4 regions of the Marinobacter sp. tcs-11 genome follow, and region 2 is predicted to be linked to each of the others. Evidence: predicted binding sites of a transcription regulator. Region 2 holds the regulator's gene; each other region holds the start of a gene.

Region 1 (3,746 bases), on a different contig from region 2:
ACATGGCGTTGGGAATGGTGCCCTTGTAGTAATAAGAGGCGGTGTGGCCCATGTCGTACTGGCCGTTACGGACCAGATCGAAAATACCGAAAGGGGCCTTGTGCTTGTTGGAGGAATCAATCCGGATCTTCAGCCGACCGCCCGACATTTCCTCGGCCATGGCCGCCATGTTGCGGGGCGCATCCCCCAGCAGCCCGGAATTGGGGCCCCAGGTTTCCGCGAGACGCAGGGTATAGGTTTCTTCAGAGACCGCGAAAGGACTGGCCAGCAGGCCAAGAGTGCTGACTGCCGCCAGCAGGGTTTTACGCAGGGACATAGTGTTGGCTTCCATTGTTATCGATTTTTGATTCAAACATGCCTGAATGATCCATCATAACGACGAAAGCCGACCGCGCCAATGTGGCGGGCCGGCTTTCTTGTGAGGGCAATCAGACCTTGAACTGACCAACCAGCTCGCGCAGGTTCTCACCCAGCCGGGCCAGTTCGTGGCTGGCTTCATTGGTCTGGGTTACGCCGGTGTCACTGCGCTGGGCCGCGTCGACAATCCGCACCACGTTCTGGTTGATCTCTTCCGCCACCTGGCTTTGCTGTTCAGCGGCAGTAGCGATCTGTGTCACCTGATCGTGAATCTGAGTCACCGAGGTCACGATGGTGTTCAGTGCACTGGTGGCATGATTGATGCGCTCAACCGTCGCCTCCGAGCTCTTGCGGGAGTTGTTCATGCGCTCCACCGAAGCCTTGGACTCCGCCACAAAGCCATCAATCATTTCCCGGATCTGATCAGCGGATTCCGCTGACCGCTTGGCCAACTGGCGCACTTCGTCGGCAACCACCGAGAAGCCGCGACCGTGCTCGCCGGCCCGGGCTGCCTCAATGGCAGCGTTCAGGGCCAGCAGGTTGGTCTGCTCGGTAACCGCGTGAATCACATCCAGCACCTGCTGAATATCGTTCGACTTCTCGGCCAGGGCATTGATGCTGCGGGCGGTATCTTCCATTTCCTGGGACAGCTGATTGACCGCGCCCTGGGCACTGTTGATGGTCTCGCCACCCTCTTTGGCCATGCGGTCCGCATCGGAAGCTGCGCCTTCCACCTCATTGGCGTTGCCGGAAATCTGCTGAATCGTTGCCGCCATTTCGTTGATGGCCGAAGCAATCTGGTCGGTTTCCGAACCCTGTTCCTGAACAGACTGGCGGGTTTCATTCGCCACCCGGCTCAGTTCTTCAGCCGCCGACGCCACCTGGTCCGTGGTAGACCCCACCTCGCGGATGGTGTCCTGAATCTTGATGACAAAATGGTTGAAGCGGCGACCCAGAACGGCCAGCTCATCTTTACCATCTTCCGGCAGGCGCTGGCGCAGGTCGCCCTCTCCGTCGGCAATCTCCCGCATCATGTCGCTGACCTTGTTCAGCGGCGCAGTCACGGTGCGGCCAATGACCAACCCGATTACCAGTGAAATCACCACCACCACAATGGTCAGCAGTAAAATGAAGCCCATAGCAGATGTCATGGTTGCATCAATTTCTTCCCGGGCAGCGGCCACCGCTCTCTGAACATCGGTTACATACACGCCGGACCCTATCATCCAGTCCCAGCCCGGAATAATGGTGGAATAGGAGACTTTCGGTTCCACCTGGCCGGTAGCAGGGTTGGGCCACTCATAAGGCATGAAACCATCGTCACCTGCAGCGTCAAATAAGCCTCGCACCAACTTCTGCGTGTTCGGATTGGTGGTCGGCCCTTCTTTGGAGGGGTCCGGTGCATAGGCGAGATTGAACAGGCTGCGATCATAGGCGAAGACATAGTTGTTCTGACCGAACTTGATTGACCGCAACCGCTCTCGCGCCTCTTCCTGCGCCTCCTGCTCCGAAAAACCGGGAGTGGACTTGGCCTCAAGCACCACGGATTTCGCGGTTTCAACCAGATTTTTCAAACCTTCCTTGCGCGCTTCCAACAGTTCCTGCTCGAGGCGTTGCAACTCTGCCTCTCCATTGGCCCGGATCTGGTTCGCCGTAATCCATGCAATTGTTCCAGCCGTAATCAGTACAGGCACCAATACACCAATCAGAAGCCGTGTTCTGATGGTCAGGTTGCTCATGAAGGTCATGGTCTTCGCTCCGGGGTCATTTCTTGTAATCCTTTGATTATGCACAAACGCAGTCCGCACTCCGTTGCAGTTTGTTAAAAGCTGTATACCAAACGCAGGTCCGGAACAGGTTTTTGTGTAAACAAGCCCGTCATATCAGAGTCATACGTCTAAATACGTATCGGCCGTCATGTAAACGACTTGAGGCTGTGTCAGACTAAGGTCTGAACATTCAGCTCATGAGCAAGCATGCATGAAACGGCTTTTTCTTATCCGCCACGCCAAATCGAGCTGGAACGACGACAGCCTCTGCGACCAGGAACGCCCGCTGAATAACAGAGGCCAAAGCCAGCTTGCGCCGCTCGCGCGGGCAATGAAATGCCTGGGCGCGCTGTCCGGTGCCATTTATGCAAGCCCCGCTGTGCGAGCCCAGCAAACGCTGGCAGGTGCACTCAGCGTCAACGACCAGCCGGCCCATGTCCGCACCGAAGATGAGCTTTACACCTTCGACTTCCGGCGTCTATTACGCTGGCTGCAGAATCTGGATAACGCTCAGAACCGCATCACCCTCATCGGCCACAACCCGGCATTACTCGAACTGGCCGCCTTTCTGGTACCCCAGGCTCCGTTCGAATTGCCAACCGCCAGTATCCTGGAGATCCGGCTGCCGGTAAGGCACTGGAAGAAAGTGGACAAAAACAAGGGTGCACTGAAAACCTTCCTGACGCCTCGTGATTTCAGTTACAACGAATTCCGGCGCAAGAACCGAAAAGCCAGTCCCGGCGCCACTGAACTGGACCAGAACACACTCCCGGAGGTTTTGCAGCAGCTGAACAATCAGTTGGAACTGCTGACCCCGGGGGTCATTCTGGGGCTGGATGACGAATTTCTGCACCAGTACCGCATTGCCCTTCGCCGCAGCCGGGCCATTGCCGAACCCCTGGCCGAGATTACCGGCGATCGCCAACTACAGGAGCATATTCGCGAACTGAAGCGACATGCCCGGGCCACCAGCGCCCTGCGGGATCTGCACGTATTTCTTCAGGATATCCCCGAGCTGTGCCACGACAACCCGGAACTCTGCACCACGCTGACCGACTGGGCGCGGCTCAGGGCATCTAAAGCACAGCGCAAACTGGCCAAACGCCTTGGCCAGAAACGCTATCGTCAAAGTCTAGAGCGCTGGCACGGCTATATTGAATCCAAAGCTTTTCATAAGCTGGCTGGAGAGCTGCGAAAAAAAGACATCCAGGTCGCCGCAAACCGGCGCCTGAAACAGTTCAACCGGAAAACCGCAGAACTGCTTCATACCGCCCCGGATGAAGCCCTGCACCAGCTGCGCAAGGCCCTAAAGCGTATCCGATATCTTCTGGAGCGGGATGCCCGGCACGGCAAGCCAACACTGAAAGAACTGCGCCAGCGACAGGATCTGTATGGCCGTTTCCAGGATCTGCATGTCCAGATCGAGCTGACCCGGCGATTCCTCGCCGACCATCCGGAGTGCGACGGGGTGTCACTGACTGGCAAACTTGAGCAAGAGAAAGCCAATACCCGCAGGCAAATACTGGCTATGGGAGGGCTGAACGTCTGAGGCCTCAAGAAGAAGGTTCGGGCCGAGCTTGGCCACCCGGACCTGTTCCGGATTCAGACCCAGATCTTCCA
Region 2 (3,746 bases):
CGTGTGGCCGCCCATGAGCAGCTGTTTGTGTTCGGCAGAATCCTGAATGTGCCCGTGCGGGTGGTGGATGAGAGCCATTCCCTGGATGACATTCTTGATGAACTGTCGGATAGGCACCTGGTACTGATTGACACTGCCGGCCTGACCAGTGCCGACCGTGGTTACCAGGAACAACTGGCGGAGTTGGCTCGCAGCGATCACAATATCCGTACACATCTGGTGGTCTCTGCCACCAGTCAGCCACGTATCATGAAATCCGTGTGGCATTGCTATAAGATGGCAAACCTTGCAGGCTGCATCATGACCAAGATTGATGAAGCCCTGACCCTGGGCGAAGCGCTCGGATTCGTTATGGAGACCAGCTTGCCGGTGGCCTGGTACACCGATGGCCAGAAGATACCGGAAGATCTCCAAAGGGCGGAGGCTATCCCGCTGGTGCGTCTGGGCGTAGAAAGGCTCAGGGCCGTGCAGAGCGCGCAGGCAATAGCCGAAGGTGCCTGAGCCTCGCCAGCGACAGAATAAAACACCGGCACGCGTGCCCGTACAAGAACGTAGTAAGAGACTGATAACAGTATGAGCAGACCACATCCGGTTCAGGTGATTGCGGTTTCCGGCGGCAAGGGCGGTGTCGGCAAGAGCAATGTTTCGGTCAACCTAGGTATCGCCCTGGCCCAGAAGGGGCGCCGGGTTGTCTTGCTGGACGCGGATCTTGGGCTCGCCAACATCGATGTGTTGCTTGGCATTACCGCCAATCGAAATCTGCAAGACGTACTCAACGGCGATTGTGATCTGAAAGATGTGCTGGTGAATGGCCCAGGTGGCATCAAGATTGTTCCGGCATCATCCGGCACCCAGCGTATGACCCAGCTCAGCGCCATGGAACATGCCGGCCTGATCAATGCCTTCAGTGAGCTGGGCGACCAGATTGACGTTCTGATTGTGGATACCGCCGCGGGTATTTCTGAATCGGTGGTCAGCTTCCTGAGGGCGTCGCAGGAGCTTCTGCTGGTGGTCTGCGACGAACCTACTTCCATTACCGATGCCTACGCGCTGATCAAACTGATGAACCGGGATTACGGCACCAACCGCTTCCGCATCCTGGCAAACCAGGTTCGCAACGAGCAGGAAGGCCGCCATCTGTTTGAAAAACTGACCAGGGTCACCGAGCGTTTCCTGGATGTGGCACTACAATATGTAGGTATCGTGCCTTACGACGAGGCCGTCAAGAAAGCCGTCCAAAGACAGAAAGCGGTATTGGATGCCTATCCGAGGGCGAAAGCCTCGCTGGCTATCCGGGCTCTGGCCGAAAAAGTGGATAGCTGGCCTTTGCCGTCCTCTCCCAGGGGGCATCTCGAATTCTTCGTGGAGCGGCTCGTCGAAGTCTGATCTGAATCCAGTCCTACAAGAAAACCGGATACATGACATTGGCGAAAAATCTGGGTATTTACCATCAGGCCGGCGCCAGGAGCCCTTCAGCCCTGATTGAAGAGCATGCGCCGCTGGTCAAGAAAATCGCCCTTCATCTCATGGCTCGACTGCCCGCATCGGTGCAGCTCGAAGACCTTATGCAGGCCGGTATGATTGGCCTGCTGGAGGCTGCGCAGCGCTATTCTTCAGGCAAGGGCGCCACCTTTGAAACCTATGCAGGCATTCGCATCCGCGGCGCCATGGTGGACGAAATCCGCAAAGGCGACTGGGTGCCCCGCTCAGTGCACCGCAACGCCCGGCGAATCGCCAGTGCCATCAAACAAGTGGAAGATCGTACCGGGCGCGAGGCCCAGGATGCCGAAGTAGCTGAAGAGCTTGGCATTGGTCTGGACGAATATCACGCTTCACTGGCCGACGCCAACAGTGGCCGACTTTTTAGCCTTGATGAGCTCAATGAATCCGGCGAGCTGCCGATAGAAGAAGCAGAGGCCAGCGATAATCCGCTGGACGGTATTGCTTCCGGCGCTTTCCAGCGCAGTCTGGCGGACGCCATCGAGCAGTTGCCTGAGCGCGAAAAGCTGGTGTTGAGCCTGTATTACCAGGAAGAACTGAACCTCAAGGAAATCGGCGCAGTGCTTGGGGTCAGTGAGAGCCGGGTAAGCCAGATTCACAGCCAGGCGGCACTGCGGCTGCGCAGCCGGTTGGCCGAGTGGCGGGATAGTGACAACGACTGATCAGCCGGGTGCTGTGTTTCTCTTTCAGCAGGCTGTGTAGCTTTTGGTAACCGATGCTTTACAACGTGCGCAAACACCACACAATAAGCGGTTAAGGTAGCAGCCTGCTAGACTTTCAAAAAGGCTGAATGAATTCCGGGTGTTACTGACTGGAGGTCCCATTGGACAAGAACATGAAAATTCTCATTGTGGATGACTTCTCCACAATGCGACGAATCATCAAGAACCTGCTGCGAGATCTTGGCTTCACCAATACAGATGAGGCCGATGATGGCAACACGGCGTTGCCCATGCTCCGAAGCGGCAAGTACGACTTCCTGGTGACTGACTGGAACATGCCCGGCATGTCGGGCTTTGATCTTCTCAAAGCTGTCCGCGCTGACGAAAACCTGAAGAACCTGCCGGTTCTGATGGTGACGGCAGAAGCCAAGCGGGACCAGATCGTGGCCGCGGCTCAGGCCGGGGTAAACGGATATGTGGTCAAGCCTTTTACGGCAGCCGTGCTCAAGGAAAAGATCGAGAAAATCTTCGAACGAATCCAGTAACCAGAGGTCGGATGGCTCGCCATGAGTGATACCAAACAGAACCATCAGGGCCTTGATCCGGAGGTGGCGGAGAAACTGCAAAAGCAGGCCTCCGACCTGGCTGAGAATGTAAACGCCGGGAATTATGCCAAGGCGATGACCCTGATCAATGAACTGAGCGAGGTTCGCGATCAGAGTCTGTACCGGGAAGTGGGCCGACTCACCCGCAGCCTCCATGAGGCAATCCGGAACTTCCAGATAGACCCGCGTAATGCCGAGCAGAAAGAAGTCCTGTCGAAGATGAGCGACGCTTCTGACCGTCTGGCCTATGTGGTGCAGATGACCAGCCAGGCAGCGAACCGCACCATGGACCTGGTCGAGGAAAGCATGCCCGTGGCTCATTCCATGAGGGATGAAGCGGTTGCCTTGCGGGACGAGTGGCAGCGTCTGCGCCGCCGTGAAATGGAACCTGCGGAGTTTCGCGAGTTGTATGGTCGCATCGACAAGTTCTTCGCCGGCCTGACCACAGACTCTGACAGTCTGTACCAGAATCTGTCGGAAATCCTGCTGGCTCAGGACTTCCAGGATCTTACTGGCCAGGTTATCCAGAAGGTCACCGCTTTGGTGAAAGAAGTGGAAGACAATCTTCTTGGCTTGGTAGTGATGGCCAGCCACGTGGATCAGCTGACCGGCACGGTGCACCAGATTGAAGAAAAAGAAGAATCGGCCGAAAAAGGGGTAGGGCCCCAGATCAAGGCCGATGAGCGGGAAGATGTAGTTTCGGGACAGGACGATGTGGACGATCTGCTGTCCAGTCTCGGATTCTGATAATAAAGAGGGTGACGCATGGCGTTAGATGCTGATGAAGAGATCCTGCAGGACTTCCTGGTAGAAGCCGGCGAGATACTCGAAAAGTTGTCGGAGCAGCTGGTGGATCTGGAGCAGCATCCCGATGACAGCGATCTGCTGAACGCCATTTTCCGTGGCTTCCATACCGTGAAAGGGGGCGCAGGCTTCCTTCAGCTGGAGGCACTGGTTAACTGCTGCCACTCGGCAGAGA
Region 3 (3,746 bases), on a different contig from region 2:
GTGCATCAGGGTAACGGCACGGTAGATATTGTCAGTGGTGATGAACGCATACTGATGTGTTCCAGCTTTCAGCATCCGTTTTATCCGCACTCCCACGTGCACCGGCAGGCCGACAATATTGTCAATGCGCCGATTTCAGCCGACTGCTCAGCGGCTGAGTACCGCAAGACGGTTGAAGCCGCCTGGCTCAAGAAACTGCAGGATTTTCGTCCGCAACTGGTGTTGATCTCGGCAGGCTTTGACGGGCATCGGCTGGACCCCATGGCGGAGCTGAATCTGGAAACCGAGGATTATCGATGGTTAACGGAAATGCTGGTGAGTGTCGCCCATGACCACTCCAACGACCGCATCATCTCCACGCTGGAAGGCGGGTATCACCTGAAAGCCCTGGCAGAGGGTGTGGCCGCGCACCTGGAAGTCCTGAACGCAGTATATTGAAACTCGGGATGGCGTGTTCCGGCTATCCCGAAAACTCGCTTCCCATACCGTTAGCCTGCAGCAGTTCCGGGCGCTCACCCTGGCGTTGCAAACGAATGGTGGTGCGGCGGTTATCAGCCGGCCGGCGGGAAACCGGATACTGATCGCCGTGGGCCCGGACCGTCAGCATAGTCTCATCAATTCCCCTGGATTTGAGATACTCGGCCACCACGTTGGCTCTTTCCTCCGACAGCGCGCGGTTATCAATCCGGCTACCAATACTGTCGGAATGGCCGTCCACGAAGATTCTCTCTACCGTGCTGTCGGCCATCACGTAGGTCACAATATTGTCGAGCAGGTTCATGTCTGCCTGTGACAGGCTGGTACTCCCGCTGGCAAACGGAACCCGGCTGCGCCGAACCTGGTCGAAGTTAACCGGCAGCAGACTGGCAACGCATTCACGATAGCCGGCGTACGGGCCGGAAAAATTCACATTCGACAACTGCACCCGCACGGGCTGGCCGCTGTATACCGCGGCTCGGGTTACTGTCGGCTGCATACCTCGGGACAACCCCTGGGCAATCAACACCGCTTCCCGATTCCCCAGGTTCACCGAGCGCGGACTATCCGTTACCTGCACAGCACCAATGGGGCTCGGTGGAACTCCTGGCCGCCAGGGCGGCGCTTCAACCACTAACTGGCCCTGGCCGGGGCGCATCACACTCAGATCCGATTCGAGATAGAAACGCAGGTCTTCCCCTGCCCGGTGCCTGAGCACGGCGCGGCCAAAGCCAGGAACCTCATGGACAAGGGAACACTCAAAGACCGACTCGGAGAGATACCACTGGCTGTTTTCAATACCGGCACCATAACTGGATGACAGCACAGGCGCAGAGGGCAATGACATCAACCCTGCCGTCGCCAGCAATTTCAGCAATCTGCTCTGCCTGAAGAACCAATTGGGTGAAACCATAGGAATGCCCCGTGGAGCCTTTAAACCAGTGAACTAACCGGTTAACGGCGACCCTACCGGGAACTTGAGCCGGATAACTTACGATCAGGTTAAAAACATCTGCTTTTCGCTTCTGATATAATCCGCGAAATTTTGCGCTCGCTTTCGGATACCTTCTCATGACCCGACAGATAACCATCACACGCCCGGACGACTGGCACCTGCACGTGCGCGACGGCGACATTCTGAACGATGTGGTGCCCGCCACCGCCGCCTGCTTCGGCCGCGCTATCATCATGCCTAACCTGGTGCCGCCGGTAACCGATGCCAGCGCAGCCATGGCGTACAGGGATCGCATTCTGGCCGCGGCCCGGGGAACGGACTTCCAGCCCCTGATGACCCTGTATCTGACCGAGAGCACCACCGCCGAGACCATTCGTGAAGCCAAAGCCGCCGGCGTAGTGGCAGCGAAACTGTACCCGGCTGGCGCCACCACCAACTCTGCCTCCGGCGTAACGGACATTCGCAATATCTACCCGGTGCTGGAGGCGATGGCGGATTGCGGCATGCTGTTGCTGGTACACGGCGAGGTGACCGACAGCGACATCGATATTTTCGATCGGGAAAAGGTGTTTCTGGAGCGGGTTCTGGCGCCCACGCTGACTGCGTTCCCGTCGCTCCGGGTGGTTCTTGAGCATATCACCACTGCCGAATCGGCCGAGTTTGTCCGTAACCATCAGGGCAATAACCTCGGGGCAACTCTCACACCGCAGCATCTGATGTATAACCGCAATCACATGCTGGTCGGCGGTATTCGCCCACACCTTTACTGCCTGCCCATCCTCAAGCGCAACAAGCATCAGGAAGCGCTAAGAGAGGCGGTGGCCAGCGGCGATCCCCGCTTCTTCCTGGGCACGGATTCTGCCCCACACGCGAAAGACAAGAAGGAAGCCGCCTGCGGCTGTGCTGGCTGTTACTCCGCCTACGGCGCCATCGGCCTGTATGCCGATATCTTCGAGGAACTGGGCATTCTGGACAAGCTGGAAGCCTTTGCCAGCTTCAACGGCGCCGATTTCTATGGCCTGCCCCGGAACACCGACACCGTGACGCTGGTGCGGGAACCCTGGACCATGCCGGAGAACCTGCCTCTGGCCGGCGGCGGCATTGTTCCGTTGAAGGCTGGCGAAACCGTTAACTGGCGCCTGGCGTAAACCCTATTCATTCACTACCACGAACATCGGAGTTCGAGTGTCAGACGAAAACAAACAGCCCCACCCCATGTCCCAGCGCTTTCGCGGCTTTCTGCCGGTGGTGGTCGATGTGGAAACCGCCGGCTTCAACCCGGAACGTGATGCTCTGCTGGAAATCGCCGCCGTAATGCTGACCATGGATGAGGATGGCTGGCTGCGCCGGGGCGAAACTCACGTGCAGCAAATCGACCCGTTCGAAGGCGCCAATCTGGAGCAGTCGGCCCTGGATTTCACCGGCATCGATCCCTGGAACCCGGAGCGGGAGGCGGTACCAGAACGGGAAGGTCTGAGCGAGATTTTTTCTCCCATCCGCAAGGCGGTAAAAGAACACGACTGCAAGCGAGCGGTACTGGTGGGCCACAATGCCACGTTTGACCATAATTTCGTTTTCGCGGCAGCGCTGCGAGCCGATATCAAACGCAACCCGTTCCATCCATTCTCGACGTTTGACACGGCTACCCTGGCGGGCCTCGCCTACGGCCACACCGTGCTGGCCCAGGCCTGTAAACTGGCGGGTATTCCCTTCAGCAACAAGGAAGCCCACTCGGCCGCCTACGACGCGGAAAAGACAGCAGACCTGTTCTGCGGCATCGTCAATCGCTGGCGTGAACTGGGCGGGTTTCCACCGCCGCCAATCGAAATTGCCGAAGAACCCCAGGAATGAAATCTCCAACCTGAAACGAAAAAACCCGCCGAGGCGGGTTTTTTCTTGGCTTATAACGACGATTACCAGTATATCCCCCGCATAATCGCCGCAAAGGCCACCTGCTCGGTAGAGACTTTCGGCTTTTCGCCGGACTTGCTGCCAGCGGCTGCTGGAGAATCCGGGAACATCCGGTAGCCAGTGTTCATAATGATCTCTCCCATCTTCGGTGCCAGCGCATGCAGAACCTGCGCGAACACGCCAAGACGGGTGGCAATGCGCTTGGGCCGGTACACAATCGCATCCGCCACCATCTGCGCGGCTTCATCCGGTGTCAGCGTCGGCACGGAATCGTAGATCTTGGTGGGCGCGATCATCGGCGTTTTCACCAACGGCATGTTGATGGTGGTGAAGGTCACGTTGCGATCCGACCATTCCGCAGCGGCACAGCGGCTGAACGCGTCCAGTGCGGATTTCGAGGCGA
Region 4 (3,746 bases), on a different contig from region 2:
TAGATATGTTGATTAGCTGTCCAGCTGATCTGTCCAGGCATTGGGTCTTTGAGCGTAAGTATCTTCAGTCGGTAGGAGGGTTTAAGTCAGGTACGGGAGATGCTCTCGATTTTGATCTGATTCTCAGGACTGTGGAGTCTGAAGGAATGGGGGCTGTAGGGCGGCTTGATGAGCCATTGTTTCTGCTACGACCGGATCAACAGTATTATCGTTTGGAATCATACATCGGTGCGTTGGAACAGCACCTGAGCAGAAGAGGGTACGCTCACCCGAAGATTGTTTCAGGTGGCGAGCCAGGGACTCTTAGGGTCCAATATCAACACGAATATTCACCGCTTGTATCGATTATCATACCTACAAAGGATCAGCTTCATTTACTTCAAACTTGTGTTGAGTCACTTTTGGAGAGAACGAGTTACCCAAATTACGAGCTGTTGATTGTTGATAACGATAGTAAGGCACCAGAGGCCGTTGCTTGGCTTCAGGGGCTTGAAGAAATGGCGGTACCGAATATCAGGGTGCTTCGTTACAGAAAACCGTTTAACTTCTCAGCCATCAATAATTATGCGGTAAGTGAGGCGAAGGGCGAATATGTTCTCTTACTCAATAACGATACTGGAATAATCAGGCATGATTGGCTTGATGCGCTAATGAATCACGCACAGCGGCCAGAAGTCGGAATAGTCGGGCCGAAGCTTCTTTTTCCCGATGGAAGCGTTCAACACGCAGGTGTGATTTTGGGTATGCGGGGCCCTGCAGAACATATCTGCATAGGCATGCCTGCTGATAGCTCCGGTTATATGAACAGGCTTCAGGTTGATCAGAATTATACCGCCGTAACGGCTGCGTGCATGTTGGTAAGGAAGTCTGTCTATCAGCAGGTCGGGGGCTTGGATGAAGACGCTTTTGCTGTTTCTTATAACGATATCGACTTCTGTTTAAAGGTTGCGCAAGCGGGTTTTTTGACGGTCTGGACGCCGTACTCGGTTGTCATGCATGTGGCTAACGCAAGTCAAACCTCGGTAGATAAGACGGCTGATGCGAAGAAGATTGCTCGTTTTAGGCGTGAACAAGACCTAATGTACGAGCGGTGGTTGCCTTACATGGGCTGCGATCCGGCTTTTAATCGCAACCTCTCGCTTCGAGCCGCTGGCTTTGAGGTGGAGCAGCGGGCTGAATTGAACTGGCAGCCGCAAAAGCTATTGAACTTGCCAACTGTTTTGGTGCACCCGGCAGATCAATGGGGGTGTGGTCACTACCGCATTATGCAACCACTTGAAAGCATGAAAACTCAAGCTGTTGCTGGTGGAATGATTGCAAAAGAGTGGTTGACGGTCCCTGAGATGGCCCGTCTTGATCCAGACGCTTTCGTATATCAGCGTCAGATCACACCAGAAGCTGTTGAGAATATGAAATATGCGCGTCGGTTTCTGAAGAAGCCTATTGTGTATGAACTGGATGACTATTTGCCGAATCTGCCGATAAAAAGCGCGTATCGAAAGAACATGCCTAAAGACATATTGAAATCACTTAGAGCATCATTGAAGCATGTCGACCGATTCGTGGTTTCTACCCATCCGCTTGCAGATGCTTTCAAAGGGGCACATCCAGATATTCGTGTAGTGGAAAACCGGTTGCCGCTCGATTGGTGGGCAGATCTGAGTGCCGCTAGACGTCAATCTGAAAAGCCGAGAGTCGGGTGGGCTGGTGGAGTTGGGCACACCGGTGATTTGGAATTGGTAGAGGCTGTGGTTCGCGATCTCGCAGATGAGGTTGACTGGGTGTTTTTTGGAATGTGTCCAGAAGGGCTGCGCCCCTGCGTAAAGGAAGTGCATGAGGGGGTCAATATAGAGTTGTATCCCGAGAAGTTGGCCTCTATGAATCTGGATCTTGCGATTGCGCCTCTTGAGGACAATCTTTTTAATCGCTGCAAAAGTAACCTGCGATTGCTGGAATACGGGGCCTGTGGATTTCCCGTCGTGTGCAGTGACGTCGAGCCCTACAGGGCGCATGAACTTCCGGTTACGAGAGTCAAGAATCGCTACAAGGATTGGGTCGACGCAATTCGCATGCACTTAAGCGATTTGGATGAGACTGCCAGAATTGGTGATGAGCTGCGAGAAGTGGTTTGCCGAGACTGGATGCTGGAGGGAGAGAATCTCCAGGAGTGGTTGGGTGCGTGGACCAAATTTTAAGGCTCTTACATTTTTTTACAAAAGCGGTGAAAATTTTTCTAAAGGGAGCCGGATGAGTGCCGTTAACTGGAGTAACAGGGCGGCGCTCCAAACTTGAACCGGGCGCCTGACCGTTTCAAGAGAAAACGACATCAGTCGAAGGAGAAGCATTATGGCTCTCGGAATTAACACTAACGTTGCATCACTGTCCGCTCAGAATCAGTTGAACCGCTCTCAGGAGCAGTCCAACCAAGCTCTGGAGCGTTTGTCCTCAGGTCTGCGTATCAACTCAGCCAAAGATGATGCGGCTGGTCTGGCAATTTCAAATCGTTTTGAAGCACAGATTCGTGGTCTGAATCAGGCAACTCGAAATGCTAACGACGGTATCTCTCTGGCGCAAACCGCTGAAGGCGCCTTGGGCGAGGCGGGTAACATTCTCCAGCGTGTTCGTGAGCTGGCGGTTCAGTCTGCTAACGCTTCCAACTCCTCTTCTGATCGTCAGGCTTTGCAGGACGAAGTCAATCAGCTGGTATCTGAACTAGATCGTATTGCTACGACGACCAACTTTAACGGTCAAAAGCTGTTTGATGGATCTTTTGGAACTGCGCAGTTTCAGGTTGGGGCCAATGCAAACGAGACAATTAGTGCTTCAACGTCGAATCTGAGAACGACCAGTTACGGCAATAATCAGGTTATTGCTTCTGGTGCCGGCACGCAGGCCTCAGGTGCGACTGCTGACAACGGGATTGCGTCAGGTAACATTGATATTAATGGGTATCTGGGTTCGGAAACAGTAAATATCGCTGCGTCCGGAACGGCCGTGAAAGATATCGCAGAAAGCATTAACGACGTGTCGTCTGAAACCGGAGTGACTGCGACCGCGCGTACGGAAGTCGATGTCGCGTTTACTGCTTCTGGAAGCTACTCGTTTACACTCATAGGCGAAAACACAGACGCTCAATCTGTTTCTTTTACAATTGATGCGACTTCAGGTAAGGACGCGTTGTCAAATGCGGTTGCTGCGATAAATGACCAGTCAGCGAAAACTGGTATCACTGCGGAGGTAGCCGATGATGGTCAAAGTGTTGTTCTTACGAACACCGGTGGATCGGATATCGTGTTTGGTAACACGGCAAACACCAGCGGTGGCGACTTAACCATTAATAAGCAATATAGGGACGAGAATGGTGAGGCTAAGGTAGACACGGCCAACGAGACCTTGGCCACTTCTACCGGTTCCACGGATGTGCTGTCTGTAAGTGGCTACTTGCAGCTTGACTCAGATAGGTCGTTTGCAATCGTAGCCAAAGATGGCGCTAACGCAGTTGCTTCGGCCGGATCTGAACTGCGAAAAATCTCCGAGCTCGATATTACTACATTTGAAAGCTCTACTCAGGCGTTAAAAACAGTAGATGCAGCTCTTAACTTAGTAAACTCCCAGCGTGCGAAGTTTGGTGCGATCCAGAGCCGCTTCGAAAGCACCATCTCCAACCTGGAGTCCACCAGTACCAACCTGAGCGCCGCTCAGAGCCGGATTCTGGACGCGGACTTCGCGGCTGAGACAGCCAAGCT

Evidence for each region. The regulator FliA, encoded in region 2, starts transcription of late flagellar genes. The targets are predictions, from matches to a motif close to CTAAAGTTTNNNNNNNNNNNGCCGNTAA.
Region 1: a site for FliA is predicted at 2,263-2,290, ahead of ARC85_RS00405 (methyl-accepting chemotaxis protein). Genes of this name have one in related genera too.
Region 3: a site for FliA is predicted at 1,432-1,459, ahead of ARC85_RS13650 (flagellar protein MotY). Genes of this name have one in related genera too.
Region 4: a site for FliA is predicted at 2,234-2,261, ahead of ARC85_RS07345 (flagellin N-terminal helical domain-containing protein). Genes of this name have one in related genera too.

Annotation. Positions count from the first base shown of each region.
Region 1 is NZ_LLYU01000001.1:90,971-94,716, forward strand. It holds gene ARC85_RS00400 (TRAP transporter substrate-binding protein) at 1-316, opposite strand, end outside; gene ARC85_RS00405 (methyl-accepting chemotaxis protein) at 429-2,105, opposite strand; gene ARC85_RS00410 (CHAD domain-containing protein) at 2,338-3,675, shown strand; gene ARC85_RS00415 (cation diffusion facilitator family transporter) at 3,598-3,746, opposite strand, start outside.
Region 2 is NZ_LLYU01000002.1:43,756-47,501, forward strand. It holds gene flhF (flagellar biosynthesis GTPase FlhF) at 1-501, shown strand, start outside; gene ARC85_RS02865 (MinD/ParA family protein) at 574-1,386, shown strand; gene ARC85_RS02870 (RNA polymerase sigma factor FliA) at 1,419-2,162, shown strand; gene cheY (chemotaxis response regulator CheY) at 2,324-2,707, shown strand; gene ARC85_RS02880 (protein phosphatase CheZ) at 2,729-3,514, shown strand; gene ARC85_RS02885 (chemotaxis protein CheA) at 3,533-3,746, shown strand, end outside.
Region 3 is NZ_LLYU01000012.1:63,035-66,780, reverse strand. It holds gene ARC85_RS13655 (histone deacetylase family protein) at 1-438, shown strand, start outside; gene ARC85_RS13650 (flagellar protein MotY) at 461-1,390, opposite strand; gene pyrC (dihydroorotase) at 1,549-2,580, shown strand; gene rnt (ribonuclease T) at 2,618-3,283, shown strand; gene ARC85_RS13635 (SDR family oxidoreductase) at 3,346-3,746, opposite strand, start outside.
Region 4 is NZ_LLYU01000005.1:14,389-18,134, reverse strand. It holds gene ARC85_RS07350 (glycosyltransferase) at 1-2,195, shown strand, start outside; gene ARC85_RS07345 (flagellin N-terminal helical domain-containing protein) at 2,347-3,746, shown strand, end outside.